DNA from 3 places in the Streptomyces sp. NPDC096040 genome. Region 1 is predicted to be linked to each of the others. Evidence: riboswitches for the same ligand, from Rfam matches in the RefSeq annotation. Region 1 holds a riboswitch; each other region holds the start of a gene.

Region 1 (4,933 bases):
TCGCGGTCTACCCGTTCATCGAGTCCTGGGTCACCGGCGACAAGAGCGAGCACCACATCCTGGACCGCCCGCGCAACGCTCCGACCCGCACCGGGTTCGGTGTCGCCTGGGTGACCGTGTACATGGTCGGCCTGGTCGGTGGTGGCAACGACCTCATCGCCACCCACTTCCATCTGTCGATCAACGACGTGACCTGGTTCGTCCGGATCTTCTTCATCGCCGGACCGGTGATCGCGTTCATCGTCACCAAGCGGATCTGCCTCGGCCTGCAGCGCCGGGACCGCGAGAAGGTGCTGCACGGTCGCGAGACCGGCATCATCAAGCGGCTGCCGCACGGTGAGTTCATCGAGGTGCACGAGCCGCTCAGCCAGGAGCAGCTGCACACCCTCACGGCCCACCACCAGTACGAGCCGGCCCAGGTCGGCGCGGCGGTGGACGAGAACGGTGTCGAGCGCAAGATCAAGGGGACTGAGAAGCTCCGCGCCAAGCTGAGCAGCGCCTACTACGGCGACGACAACCAGATCCCGAAGCCCACCGTCGAGGAGTACAAGGAGATCACGAGCGGCCACGGCCACCACTGATCGACCGCGTCGCCACGCCACGGCCGAAGGGCCCCCGTCCGGTGTACGGACGGGGGCCCTTCGGCCGTGCCTGCGGCTGGATAGGGTAGCCCTGACACTGCTTTTTGCCGGTATGACGATCAGGAGCGGCCTTATGAGCGCTGTGACCCCCGCTGGAGGCGACACCGCGGCGGGCCGTTCCTGGCCCGGGGTACTGAACGCGCTGCTGTACGGGCAGGACCAGAGCGCCGACGCGACGGCCTGGGCGATGGACCAGATCATGCGCGGTCAGGCGACCGACGCCCAGATCGCCGGGTTCGTCGTGGCGCTGCGGGCGAAGGGCGAGACGGTCGACGAGATCAACGGCCTCGTCCGCACGATGTACCAGCACGCCAACGTCATCGAGGTGCCCGGCCGCACGGTCGACATCGTCGGCACCGGCGGCGACGGCGCCAAGACGGTGAACATCTCCACGATGTCCGCGCTGGTGGTGGCCGGCACCGGGGCGAAGGTCGTCAAGCACGGCAACCGGGCCGCGTCCTCCGCGTCCGGTGCCTCGGACGTGCTGGAGAAGCTCGGCGTCAACCTCGACCTGACCCCGCAGCGGGTCGCCGAGGTCGCCGAAGAGGCCGGCATCACCTTCTGCTTCGCCGTCAAGTTCCACCCCGCACTGCGCCATGCGGGCGCGGCCCGCGGCCAGCTGGGCATCCGCACGGTGTTCAACATCCTCGGCCCGCTGACCAACCCCGCGCGGGTGCGGGCGCAGGCGGTCGGCGTCGCGGACCCCCGTATGGCACCGGTCGTCGCGGGCGTCTTCGCCGAACGCGGCAACTCCTCCCTGGTCTTCCGCGGCGACGACGGCCTCGACGAACTGACCACGACCTCCACGTCCCATGTCTGGATCGTCCGGGACGGCAAGGTCACCGAGGAGACCTTCGACCCGAGGGACGTCGGCATCGAGCTGGTCCCGGTGGAGGCGCTGCGCGGCGGTGACCCGTCGTACAACGCGGAGGTCGCCCGCCGGCTTCTGGACGGCGAGACGGGCCCCGTCCGTGACGCGGTCCTGCTGAACTCGGCGGCGGCGCTGGTGGCCCTGGACCCGGGCACCGCCACGCTGGCCGAGCAGATCCGCGCCGGCATGGACAAGGCGGCGGAGTCGATCGGCTCGGGCGCGGCCAAGCGGGTGCTGGAGCGCTGGGCGGCGGCGACGAACAAGTAGGCGCCGGGCGGCCAGTAGAGGCCGAACGGAAAGAGAAGCGGCGCCGACGCGCGCCTTCGTCCCGTCATCCGGACAGAAGTTGCGCGTCGGCGATCACTTCATCTACGTTTTTTGCCAGGTCATGAGTGACAGTCATGAGGCCCCGGCCGACTGTCCGGCAACCCTCCGTCCGTGGCGGGGTGCCCCGGGTGAAGACCAGGCCGTAGGCAGCGAGGTCTACGGCAAGCGCGGATCCCTCGGACCCCAGGGATCCTGGTCGTCGAGGGAGTCTCCCGTGAGCAAGCGAATGCGCTAGGGCGTCGAGCCCCGCCTCCGCACACCCACTTTCTCTTTCTTCCTTCCTCTCACGGGAGTTCCGCCATGTCCGTCTCCACCGCTGTCTCCGCTCAGTCTGTTTGTGCCCCGCTGCCCGTTCTGGGCCGTGATGTCACCGTCCCGCTCGTCACCGGCGGCGAGGTCACCTACGCCGCCCTCGACTACGCGGCCAGCGCCCCCGCCCTCCAGCGGGTCTGGGACGACGTGGCCGCCTACGCGCCCTACTACGGCAGCGTCCACCGAGGCGCCGGCTACCTCTCCCAGCTCTCCACGGACCTCTTCGAGAACGCCCGCAGGACGGTCGCCGAGTTCCTCGACTGCCGCCCCGACGACCAGCTGATCTTCACCCGCTCGACCACGGACTCCCTGAACCTGCTGGCCCGCTCCCTCCCCGCCGACTGCCAGGTCTTCGTCTTCGAGACCGAGCATCACGCGAGCCTGCTGCCCTGGCAGGACACCCGGGTCACCTACCTCGACGCCCCGCGCACCCCGCGCCAGGCCGTCGAGACCCTGGAGAAGGCCCTCGCCGATCGCGACCCCGACGGCCCGGCCCTGGTCTGTGTCACCGGTGCCTCGAACGTCACCGGCGAACTGTGGCCGGTACGGGAGCTGGCCGCGGCGGCCCACACGCACGGCGCCCGGATCGTCCTGGACGCGGCCCAGCTGGCCCCGCACCACCCGGTGAGCGTCCGCGACCTGGACGTCGACTGGATCGCCTTCTCGGGCCACAAGCTGTACGCCCCCTTCGGCTCCGGCATCCTCGCCGGCCGCTCCGACTGGCTCCGGGCGGCCGAGCCGTACCTCGCGGGCGGCGGCGCCAGCCGCAAGGTCACCCGGCGCGAGGACGGGGGAGTGGCCGTGGAGTGGCACGAGAGCGCCGCCCGGCATGAGGCCGGGTCGCCCAACGTGATCGGTGCCTACTCGATCGCCGCCGCCTGCAAGGCGCTGACCGAGGCCGGCTTCGACACGCTGGTGGCCCGCGAGCGGCACCTGATCGAGAAGGTGCGGACGGGTCTGGCCGAGGTGCCCGAGGTCCGTGTCCTCTCCCTCTTCGGCGACGACGCCCCGCGCGTCGGTGTGATCTCCTTCGTCGTGGAGGGCTGGAACAGCTCCCACTTCGCCGCGGCCCTCTCCGCCGAGTACGGCATCGGCGTCCGCGACGGCCTCTTCTGCGCCCACCCCCTGGTCAGGACCCTGCTGGGCTCCGACGCCCAGACCCAGGGCGAGTGCGGGGCGCCGGAAGCGGCACCGGGCGAGAAGTCCCTCAACGCGATCCGGGTGAGTTTCGGAGCGGGCACGCCGGACGAGCACGTGGAGCGGTTCGTCAGCGCCGTGAAGGAACTGGTCGCCGACGGTGCCAAGTGGACGTACCGCACGGAGGAAGGCCGCTGCGTACCGGCGGTGTGATGCAGACCGGCCTCAGGGGCAACGTCCCAGGGGGCGCGGGGGCTGTGTCAATGTGCGGCTACCGCCGCGTGGGCGCGATCGGCCCCCACCGGCCCGCAGCCGGGCACGAAGCGTCGTGGTCCACTGCGGGTCCGTCCTGGCTGAGCGCGCAGTTCCCCGCGCCCCTTGCGGGGCACCTCAGCCGACGTTTCTCAGCTGTCCAGGCCGATCGCGAACGCGGCCTCCAGGTCGTGCTGCGAATAGGTACGGAACGCTACGTGCGTGTCCGTCCCCTCCACGCCCTGGATCTTGCTGATCCGCCCCGGGATCACCTCGGCCAGGTCCTCGTGCTCCCGCACCCGGACCATGGCGATCAAGTCATACGTACCGGTGACGGAGAAGACCTCGCTGACGCTGTCCAGCGCGGCGATCTGTTCCGCGATCTCGGGGATCCGGTCCACGCTGGTCTTGATGAGGACGATCGCGGTGATCACGGCTGGTTCTCTCCCTCGGGTGCCGGAGCTGGGGCGGGTTTCACTTTAGTCCCACGGCCGTACCGCACCCACGCGTAGCCGAGTCCGAGCCCGAAGCCGACCAGGTGGGCGAGGTAGGCCACGCCGGGGCCGGAGGGGGCCTGGTTCAGGGCCAGCCACTGCAGGGCCGCCCAGAAGGGGAGCACCACCCAGGCCGGGAACCGGAGCGGAAGGAAGAAGAGGAAAGGCAGAAGACTGGTCACGCGGGCGCTGGGGAACAGGTACAGGAACGCCCCGAGGACCGCCGAGATCGCCCCGGACGCCCCCACCAGCGACTGCTGGGACGTGGCGTTGGCGGCCGCGTAGCCGAGCAGAGCGAGATAGCCGCAGCCGACGTAGAAGAGGGTGAACTCCAGGCGGCCCATCCGCTCCTCGGTCATCGCCCCGAAGACGAAGAGGAACAGCATGTTGCCGAGCAGGTGCACCCAGCTGCCGTGGATGAACAGCGCCGTGGCCGGGGTGAGCGCCTCCCGGGCCGGACCGTCGAACAGGTCGGCGGGGACGACCCCCCAGCGCCGGAAGTACGCGCGCTGCGCGGCCGCCAGGGCGTCCCCGGTGCCGTAGGACGGGGTGAAGCCGGACGCCGGGCCGAGCACGAAGATCAGGCAGCAGACGGCGATCAGGGTGTACGTCATGGGCGCCGACGTGCCCCTCAGGCTCCGCAGGGTCCGGGCGGCCGTCGTGTTCCGGTTGCCGATCATGGACATAGAGCATGGCGTAACGGGATGCACTGGTGCAGATCGCCTCGCCGCCGCGGAGGGGGCGGCGTCGAGTACTCGCCAGGCCGTAGGGTAACGAGCCACACGCGTCGGGACGGCGCGTCACGGACACTAGAAGGAAGCGAACAGTCACGATGACGGTTCCCCTGCCGACCACCACGACGCGGTGGCGCTGCACCCTCTGCGGCAACCTCACGCGCT
Region 2 (4,933 bases), on a different contig from region 1:
AAAGCCGCAAAAGCCGCATATAACCCGCACAGTTTGGCTACTTCTTGTGGGGTCAGCGGTATCGAATACGGGGCCCCCGACCCGGAGATCAGGACCGCGTTCCCCAACTGTACCGCGCTCAACCACACAGAATTGCCCCCTCCGCTTCACTCACGGAGGGGGCAATCGGATGAACAGTCGGTGATGGGTATTACCGAAGGTAATGTTCGGTCATACGGCCATCACGTCAGCCAGGTCAGCGGGGCCGCCGTGGCGGTCGCCGGGGTCAGCCGCCGGCGACGGCCGGGATGATGGAGACGCCGGCGCCGTCCGGAGTGGCCGTCTCCAGGCCCTGCTCGAACCGCACATCGTCGTCATTGACGTACACATTCACGAACCGGCGCAGCTTGCCCTGGTCGTCGAGAACGCGGGCGGCGATCCCGGTGTGGTTCTTCTCCAGGTCCGAGATGACCTCGCCGAGGGTGGCCCCTTCGGCACTGACCTCGGCCTGACCACCGGTGTAGGTGCGCAGGATGGTGGGAATGCGAACAGTGATACTCACGTGGAAACCTCCGATCGGGGGCAACGCCCTGGTTTTCTACGGCTGACTCAGGCGAGCCCGGCCTCACGGAAAGACTCGAGATTCGGGCGGATGGTCGCCGTGAGCCCGGTCCCCGCCACCGCGTCCAGCGTCTTCAGTCCATCACCCGTGTTGAGTACGACGACCGACTTCGCCGGGTCGATCAGCCCGTTCTCGATGAGCTTCTTGGTGACTCCGACCGTGACCCCGCCGGCGGTCTCGGCGAAGATGCCCTCGGTCCGCGCGAGCAGCTTGATCGCGTCGACGACCTGCTCGTCGGTGACGTCCTCCACCGCACCGCCGGTACGGCGCGCGATGTCGAGGACGTACGGCCCGTCGGCCGGGTTGCCGATGGCGAGGGACTTGGCGATGGTGTTCGGCTTCTGCGGCCGCACGACGTCATGGCCCGCCTTGTAGGCCACCGACACCGGCGAGCACCCCTCGGCCTGCGCACCGAAGATCTTGTACGGCTTGTCCTCGACGAGCCCGAGCTTGATCAGCTCCTGCAGACCCTTGTCGATCTTCGTGAGCTGCGAGCCGGAGGCGATCGGGACGACCAGCTGGTCCGGGATCCGCCAGCCGAGCTGCTCGCAGATCTCGTACGCCAGGGTCTTTGAGCCCTCCGCGTAGTACGGCCGCAGGTTGACGTTGACGAAGCCCCAGCCCTCGCCTGCCGAGTCGCCGATCAGCTCGGAGCAGAAACGGTTCACGTCGTCGTAGTTGCCCTCGATGCCGACGAGCTCGCCGCCGTAGATCGCGGCCATGACGATCTTGCCCTGCTCCAGGTCGTGCGGGATGAACACGCAGGAGCGGAAGCCGGCCCGGGCGGCGGCGGCACCGACCGCGCCGGCGAGGTTGCCGGTGGAGGAGCAGGAGAGCGTGGTGTAGCCGAAGGCGCGCGCGGCCTCGACGGCCTGGGCGACGACACGGTCCTTGAAGGAGTGCGTCGGGTTGCCGGAGTCGTCCTTGACGTACAGACCTCCGGTGACGCCCAGTTCCCTGGCCAGGTTGTCGGCCTGGACGAGCTTGGTCCACCCCGGGTTGATGTTCGGCTTGGTCGCCACGTCCGCGGGGACGGGCAGCAGCGGCGCGTAACGCCAGATGTTCGCGGGACCCGCCTCGATCCGCTTCCGCAGCTCCTCGGTGTCGTAGGCCGAGAAGTCGTACGCGATTTCGAGCGGGCCGAAACACTCCTCGCAGGCGAACACCGGGCCGAGCGGCACGCGGTGACCGCACTCGCGGCAGCTCAGGGCGGCGGCGGGCCCGAGGTCGACGGTCGTGGAGCCGGTGGTGGAGTCGCTGGTGGTCTCAGCAGTCTGCACAGCCATGTGAGGCGAGGCCCTTTCTCCTCATCTTCCTCACGACGCATCTCGCCGTGAGACGGATTTGGCACCTTCCCTAGCCGGGAGCCTCGCGAGTGATCGACAGTGATCAGGGATCAGCCGTCAGCGATCCACGAGTAACCGACTGGAGGGTTGCCGGGGCTTCATCGGGCCGTATCCCTCTGCCCCTCTGGATGAGCGGTATGTGGTTGTCAACGGCCAATGACCCCACGACATGCGATGGTCATCGGCGTTGTTCAAGACTGTAACCGAAGGCCAGGACAGTTGAGAGAGTCGTCCGAACCGCGAGATGGATCACACCTCGCAGTGTGACCGTGACAGTGAGGAGCCGCTGACTGTGCTGGAAGAAGTCGAGCGCTGGCTGGCCACCCGCTCCTGGTCCCTGAACGAACGCCCACTGCACCGGATACTCGCCGCCAAGCAGCGCACCGGTCAGTCCGTCTCCGTCGTGCTGCCCGCGCTCAACGAGGAGGAGACGGTCGGCGACATCGTCGCGATCATCCGTCATGACCTGATGCGGCAGGCGCCGCTCGTCGACGAGATCGTGGTCGTCGACTCCGGTTCCACCGACCGTACGGCGGCGGTGGCCGCGGCGGCCGGCGCCCGGGTCGTCCACCGCGACACGATCCTGCCGCGCATCCCCGCCGTCCCCGGCAAGGGCGAGGTCCTCTGGCGCTCCCTCCTGGTCACCACCGGGGACATCGTCTGCTTCGTCGACGCGGACCTGAGGGAGTTCTCCTCCGACTTCGTCTCCGGGATCGTCGGCCCGCTGCTGACCGATCCCGAGGTGGACCTGGTCAAGGCGATGTACGACCGCCCGCTCGCCGGCGCGGCCGGACAGGGCGGCCGGGTCACCGAACTGATGGCCCGCCCGCTGCTGAACATGCACTGGCCGCAGCTGGCCGGGTTCGTGCAGCCCCTCGGCGGCGAGTACGCGGCCCGCCGCTCACTGCTCGAACAGCTCCCCTTCCCGGTCGGCTACGGCGTGGAACTGGGCATGCTGGTCGACGCCCTGCACCTGGTGGGCCTTGACGCCCTCGCCCAGGTCGACGTGGGGGTGCGCAAACACCGCCACCAGGACGGCCAGGCCCTCGGCCGGATGTCCGCCGCGATCTACCGCACCGCGCAGCTGCGGCTGGCCCGCGGGCATCTGATCCGGCCCGCCCTGACCCAGTTCGAACGGGGCGAGGACGGCTTCGAGCCGCGCACGTACTCCGTGGACACGGAGGAACGGCCACCGATGGCGGAGATCGCCGAGTACGCCGAGCGCCGGGTGGCGTGAGCGTGGCGTGACTTGGCCGTACGGCCGTATACGGTGGCGTGTCTGACGTAGCCGTACGTTTGAGCGTTTACGGGCCGGGCTAGGTTGAGGCGTATGGCTTCCACCGGCAGTGCTGAGGTGCTGGTCGCGTCCAACCGCGGCCCGGTTTCGTACGAGATGCGCGAAGGCGGTGCGCTGCACGCCAAACGCGGCGGCGGCGGACTCGTCTCGGGCCTGTCCGCCATCGGGACGGACGCGAACGCGGTCTGGGTGTGCGCGGCGCTGAGCGACGGGGACCGGGAGGCGGTACGGCGGGCCGAGGGCGGCCGGCTGCCGGCGCGGGACACCGGCGGGCAGCAGGTCCGGATGCTCGACATCGACGCGGACGTGTTCTCCGACGCGTACAACGGCATCGCGAACTCGGTGCTCTGGTTCGTCCACCACATGCTCTACCAGACCCCGCTGGAGCCCGTCTTCGACGCGGAGTTCCGGCGGCAGTGGGGGTCGTACCAGGCCTACAACGAGGCGTTCGCTCAGGCCCTGGCGCAGGAGGCGGGCCAGGGTGCGGTGGTCGTCATCCAGGACTACCACCTGGCGCTGGCCCCGCGGATGCTGCGCCGGCTGCGGCCGGATCTCCGTATCGGCCATTTCTCCCACACCCCGTGGGCGCCGCCGGACTACTTCCGGCTGCTCCCCGACGACATCGCGGCGGAGCTGCTGGGCGGGATCCTGGGCGCCGATCACGCGGCGTTTCTGACCCGGCGGTGGGCGGACGCGTTCGTGGCCTGCTGTCATACGGTGCTGGGCCCGGGGATTCCGGCGGCCGGTGAGACCCGGATCGGGGTGCACGGGCTGGGGGCCGACGCGGACTTCCTGCGGAAGCGGTCGCACGAGCCCGACGTGGACGAGCGGATGCGGGCGTTGCGGGAGGAGATCGGGGAGGGCCGAAAGACCATCGTCCGGGTCGACCGGACCGAGCTGTCGAAGAACATCGTGCGGGGACTGCTGGCCTATCGGCAGCTGCTCGACGACCACCCCGAGTGGCGGGAGCGGGTGGTGCATGTCGCGTTCGCGTATCCGTCGCGGCAGGACCTCGCGGTGTACCGCGAATACACGGCCGAGGTGCAGCGGGTCGCGGAGGACATCAACTCTACGTACGGGACGCCGGGCTGGACGCCGGTGGTGCTCCACGTCAAGGACGACTTCGCACGGTCGCTGGCGGCTTACCGGCTGGCCGACGTGGCACTGGTGAATCCGATCCGGGACGGCATGAACCTGGTCGCCAAGGAGATTCCGGTGGTGTCGGACGAGGGGTGCGTGCTGGTGCTCTCGCGGGAGGCGGGGGCGTACGAGGAGCTGGGCGAGGACGCGGTGGTGGTGAACCCGTACGACATCGGGGGGACGGCTCGGGCGCTGCATGAGGCGCTGAGTCTGCCGGCGGCCGAGCGGGTGGATCGGTGCAAGCGGTTGGCCGCGGCGGCTACGGCGTTGCCGCCTGCGGCTTGGTTTCTTGAGCAGTTGGGGGCGTTGGGAGGGTGAGGGGCACGCGCGGGCCCGGTGGGGGCTTGTCGCGCAGTTCCCCGCGCCCCTTAGGGGGCGCTGTGGTGAGCCAGGTTCTCCAGTAGTCGTACTACTCCCTCCGGGCCGTCCACCACCAGGTCGGCTCGGTCCGCCAGCTCTGTGACCTCCGTGCTGCCGCTGCATACCAGCAGGCCCGGTACGCCCTCCGTGCGGAGCTTCTCCACGGCCGCGAAGGCCGGGATGTCGCCC
Region 3 (4,933 bases), on a different contig from region 1:
CGGGGGGGCGCTCCCCGGCTGGCGAGATGGATACGGCCTCGGGGCCGCCGCTCTCGTCCGTACAGGCCGCCGTGGCGAGCAGGGTCCCCGCCGCCAGGGCCGAGGCGAGAACACGCACGGGTCGGGACGGACGGATCATCGCGACTGCCTCCTCGGGAACGCGGTACGTCACTCCGCGGGGCAGCGGTGCTGCGTCACTCCGCGGACAACGGCGGTACGTCCCTCCACGCCACCATCCGGCACGGTCGCCGACCACCCGCGCGTGCCATCCGGGTGAGCGTCATGATCCGGGAGCCGTGATCCGCACCTTCCGGCTGCCGCAGCGCGGGCACACCGCGTCCGTGAGCGGCGACCGCACGGCCCGCCCGGCCTCGTCGACGTACTCCTGGGTGCTCTGCAGGTCCGGGTCGGCGATCGGGTCGGTGAAGAACACCGCCTGGAAGGTCGCCTCCCAGACCTCGCCACACCGCCCGCAGGTGAAGGCGAAGGTCTCGGGTACGGCGCCGGGTACGGGCCCGGGGCCGGGGGGTTCGCACATCGCATCCGGCTCCTGTCGCTCGGCCTGCGTCTCCAGCGGACAGCCGCTTGCCGCCGGCGGCAAACCGGGGCCGGGTGTCCCAGGCGTGGACGCCCCCTTGACGGCACGCGGAGGCCGATCGACACTCCAGATGGGAATCCTAGTGAAAAGGTAGGGAAAGATGGGTCGCCTGCGCACGGTCACCGGCAGACAGCGCCGCGGGAGCCGTACGCCCTTCTCCGCCCCGCTGCTCACCTCCCGCCTGCACATCGATCTGCTGCGCGTGTGCAGCGCCATCAGCCGCACCGGCTGAGCACCCGCTGCCGGCCGTACCCGCCGTATCAGCCGAGCGCCCGCCGGCGGCCGCACCCGCCGAGCGCCCGCCCACCGACGAACGCTTCCGCCGCGCGTACGTCCGCGCGCCGTATCCCGGGGAGACGCATGTCCATCACTCCGCTCGCCGCCCTTCCCTCCGCCCACCCCACGCCCGGCTTCAGGGGCCGCATCGGCCGGGACGCATCCAGCGGCCACTACGCCGTGCCGCGCCGCTACCGGCTCCACCTCGCCACCGCCTGTCCCGACGGCCTCCGCATCGCCGTCGGGCACAGCCTCCTCGGCCTGTACGACTGTTGTCCGGTCACCTACCTGCCCGCCGTCCCGGACTGTCCCGACGGCAGCCACACGGCGCTGCGCCCGCTTTACGAGGCCAGCGCCCACCGCTACTCGGGGCCGGCCCTCGCGCCCGTGCTCAGCGACGACTGGTCCGGCCGTATCGTCAGCACCCACAGCCGGCACATCCTGCGCGACCTGGACCGCCACTTCGGCGACGGTGCCGCCCGGCTGTACCCGTGCGGGGCCGAGGCCGAGATCGAGGAGGTCGAGCTGCTCTGTACGGAGGGCGTCGAGCAGGCCGCCCAGCGCGTCGGCAGCGCGGACGGCGACCCGGAGGCGCTGGACACGCTGCTCGCCACCCTGGGCGAACTGGAGCGCCGGCTGGCCGGGGCGGAGTTTCTGCTCGGCGAGCAACTCACCGCTGCCGACGTGGAGTTGTGGGTCGCCCTGGTGCAGCTGGACACCGTGCACCGCAACCACCTGGACGCCTCCGCCGTGCACCGCATCGCCGGCCACCCGGTGCTGTGGGCCTACGCCCGTCGGCTGGCCGCGCACCCGGCCTTCGGCGCCCACCTCGACCTCGACGGCATCACCCGCCGCCACCACGGCCATTGTCAGGGCCTGGAAGCCGCAGGCGCGGCCGTCCAGATCCTGGACTGGGCCGGCCATGCGGCGGACACCTCCCGCAGGTGAGAGCGGCCCGAACCGTTCCGTCATGCGGACAGGCGTTGACAGCCGTTCGGGCAACTGACTTACTTGCGGCACAGATTGGTCAAGAGCGTCAGCATCGAGCCCTGGCTTGCTGACCGGCAACCCTCGCATCGCGGTGGGGTGCCCCAGGTGACGACCCGACCGGATGACGACGTTCGGTAAGCGCGAGGCCCCCAGGGGCCGCCACAACAGCGACAGGTGACGGACATGTACGCAGCTTCCAGGACGGCCGAGGGCCGCACCCAGGACTGCGTACAGCCGTACCCGAGCCCGCTCGTCGCCGACCGCGCCGTCGACCTGCTCCGTGTCAACAGCGCCTTGTGTAGCCCGTGTACCGCACCGGGCTGTCCCCGCTGCCAGGTCTGACCAGGCCTTTCCGCCTCGCCCGCAGCGCGGCTCCCGCAGCCTCGCGTCCCAGCGTCCTCGACGAGACACCGGCCGCCCCGGTGTGCAGCCGTCCGCCCCGCCCCGTGTCCCGCGCGCCCCCGCGCACCCGTGCCGTGCCCGAACGCGGCCCGGTGCCGCGGCAACCGGCCGTGTGATCCGGGGTGTCCGACTCCGCCGGAGCCCATCATGAGTGAACCCCCAGGCGCCCTGTCCCTGGCCGAGGCGCCGTCGCCCACTGACGTACCGTCAAAGTCTGTCAAAAATCAGCGAGTTCAGCCTTTGCGCCGCCCCGGACGGTGGATCGCCACCGCCGTCGTCCTGGTGGTCGTCGCGCAGTTCGTCCACGGACTGACCGCCAACCCCTTCTACCAGTGGGACCGCTTCCGCTACTGGTTCCTGCGCCCCACCATCCTCGACGGACTCGTCGTCACCCTCGAAGTGGCCGCGCTCAGCGCCGTCCTCGGCCTGCTCGGCGGTATCGTGCTCGCCCTCGCCCGGCTCTCCGGCAGCCCCGTGCTGCGGGCGGTGAGCTGGACCTACACCTGGCTGTTCCGCTCGGTGCCGCTGATCGTCCTGCTGATCTTCCTCTACAACTTCTCCGCCCTCTACAGGACACTGAGCCTGGGCGTGCCCTTCGGCCCGTCCTTCGTCACCTTCGACGAGTCGAAGCTGGCCACCGACCTGGCGATCGCCGTGATCGGTCTCAGCCTCAACGAGGCGGCCTACGCGGCCGAGGTGGTGCGCGGCGGCATCCTCTCCGTCGACCAGGGCCAGCACGAGGCGGCCGCCGCGCTCGGCCTGCCCAAGGGCTACCAGTTCACCCGGATCGTCTTCCCGCAGGCCCTGCGCTCCATCGTGCCGAACTACGTCAACCAGCTCATCGGCCTGATCAAGAGCACGTCCCTGGTGTTCTACGTCTCGCTGCTCGACCTCTTCGGCTCGGTGCAGTCCATGGGCAGCACCTACCCCGGCGACATCGTGCCGCTGCTGCTCGTCGCCACCGTCTGGTACCTGATCCTGACCAGCGCCGTCTCCGTCGTCCAGTACTACGTCGAGCGGTACTTCGCCCGCGGCGCCACCCGCACGCTGCCGCCGACCCCCCTGCAGAGACTCCGCACCGGCCTGGCCGGCCTGCGGAAACGGGCACGCCGGGAGGCCGCCGTATGACCACCGCACCGGACATCGCCCCGGCCGCCCTGGAGATCCACGACGTCCACAAGTCGTACGGCCCCCACCACGTCCTCGACGGCATCGACCTGACCGTCCGCCCCGGCGAGGTCACCGTAGTCCTCGGCCCGTCCGGGTCCGGCAAGTCCACGCTGCTCCGGGTCGTCAACCACCTGGAGAAGCCCGAGTCCGGCTACGTCAGCGTCGGCGGCGAGCTGATCGGGGTCAAACGGCACGGCGACGGGCTCAAGGAGCTCAGCGAACGCGCCATCCTGGCCCAGCGCAGCCGGATCGGCTTCGTCTTCCAGAATTTCAACCTGTTCCCGCACCTGACGGTCCTCGACAATGTCGCGGCCGCCCCTGTCGCCACCGGAAAGCTGACCAGGCCCGAGGCCCAGCGGCTGGCCAAGGAACTCCTCGAACGGGTCGGCCTCGGCGAGCGCGTCGGCGCCTATCCACGGCAGCTGTCGGGCGGCCAGCAGCAGCGCGTCGCCATCGCCCGCGCCCTCGCGCTGCGCCCCGGCATCATCCTCTTCGACGAACCGACCTCCGCGCTCGACCCCGAGCTGGTCGGCGAAGTCCTCGCCGTCATCAAGGACCTGGCGTCCAGCGGCACCACCCTGGTGATCGTCACCCACGAGATCGGCTTCGCCCGTGAGGTCGCCGACCGGATCGTCTTCATCGACGCCGGAAGGATCGTCGAACAGGGCCCGCCCGCCGAGATCCTCGACAATCCGCGGCACGAACGGACCCGGGACTTCCTGCGCAAGGTCCTGTGAAGCAGACCCCTTTCACCTTTCACCGAAACACGAAGGACAGCCATGCCCACGCTCCTCTCCCGACGCAGCCTGATCCGCGGCCTCGCCTCGGCGACCGCCGTCGCGACCCTCGCCACCGGGCTCGCCGCCTGCGGGGGCGACAGCGACGCGGCCACCACGACCGGCAGCGCCAACAACGGCGAGGTCGTCATCGGACAGGTCTCCAACGGCGCCGCCCAGCAGACCACCGTGAAGGTCTCCGAGGTCAAGTCCATCAGCGCCGAACTGCCCGCCGCCGTCCGCAAGAGCGGCAGACTCGTCATGGGCGAGGGCGCCCTGCCCGCCGGATTCCCGCCGCTGGCCTACGTGGGCAGCGACCAGAAGACCCTCACCGGCTCCGAACCCGACCTCGGCCGCCTGGTCGCCGCGGTCCTCGGCCTCACCCCCCAGGTGAAGAACTTCACCTGGGAGAACATGTTCGTCGGCATCGACAGCGGCAAGGTGGACGTCGCCTTCTCCAACGTCACCGACACCGAGGAGCGCAAGAAGAAGTACGAGTTCGCCTCCTACCGGCAGGACAACCTCGCCTTCACCGTGCCGAAGAAGAGCACCTGGAACTTCGACGACAACTACGAGAACCTCGCCGGGAAGACCGTCTCCGTCAGCGCCGGCACCAACCAGGAGAAGATCCTCCTGGAGTGGAAGGCCAAGCTGGCCAAGGAGGGCAAGAACCTCACGGTCAAGTACTACCAGGACAGCAACAGCGTCTACCTGGCCCTCG

Evidence for each region. Region 1 has a riboswitch for S-adenosylmethionine ahead of ABTY98_RS26160 (aminotransferase class V-fold PLP-dependent enzyme). Riboswitches for the same ligand answer to the same signal wherever they lie in the genome.
Region 2: another riboswitch for S-adenosylmethionine. It lies ahead of thrC (threonine synthase); the one in region 1 lies ahead of ABTY98_RS26160 (aminotransferase class V-fold PLP-dependent enzyme).
Region 3: another riboswitch for S-adenosylmethionine. It lies ahead of ABTY98_RS14410 (amino acid ABC transporter permease); the one in region 1 lies ahead of ABTY98_RS26160 (aminotransferase class V-fold PLP-dependent enzyme).

Annotation. Positions count from the first base shown of each region.
Region 1 is NZ_JBEOTA010000019.1:144,910-149,842, forward strand. It holds gene qcrB (cytochrome bc1 complex cytochrome b subunit) at 1-581, shown strand, start outside; gene trpD (anthranilate phosphoribosyltransferase) at 715-1,779, shown strand; SAM riboswitch class IV at 1,897-2,013, shown strand; gene ABTY98_RS26160 (aminotransferase class V-fold PLP-dependent enzyme) at 2,140-3,501, shown strand; gene ABTY98_RS26165 (Lrp/AsnC family transcriptional regulator) at 3,693-3,974, opposite strand; gene ABTY98_RS26170 (rhomboid family intramembrane serine protease) at 3,971-4,714, opposite strand; gene ABTY98_RS26175 (hypothetical protein) at 4,867-4,933, shown strand, end outside.
Region 2 is NZ_JBEOTA010000020.1:102,733-107,665, forward strand. It holds gene ABTY98_RS26760 (ubiquitin-like small modifier protein 1) at 266-541, opposite strand; gene thrC (threonine synthase) at 589-1,887, opposite strand; SAM riboswitch class I at 1,906-2,082, opposite strand; gene ABTY98_RS26770 (glucosyl-3-phosphoglycerate synthase) at 2,240-3,184, shown strand; gene ABTY98_RS26775 (alpha,alpha-trehalose-phosphate synthase (UDP-forming)) at 3,278-4,702, shown strand; gene otsB (trehalose-phosphatase) at 4,753-4,933, opposite strand, start outside.
Region 3 is NZ_JBEOTA010000009.1:155,563-160,495, forward strand. It holds gene ABTY98_RS14390 (hypothetical protein) at 1-139, opposite strand, end outside; gene ABTY98_RS14395 (hypothetical protein) at 281-538, opposite strand; gene ABTY98_RS14400 (putative leader peptide) at 699-830, shown strand; gene ABTY98_RS14405 (glutathione S-transferase C-terminal domain-containing protein) at 959-1,822, shown strand; SAM riboswitch class IV at 1,900-2,011, shown strand; gene ABTY98_RS14410 (amino acid ABC transporter permease) at 2,414-3,394, shown strand; gene ABTY98_RS14415 (amino acid ABC transporter ATP-binding protein) at 3,391-4,173, shown strand; gene ABTY98_RS14420 (ABC transporter substrate-binding protein) at 4,216-4,933, shown strand, end outside.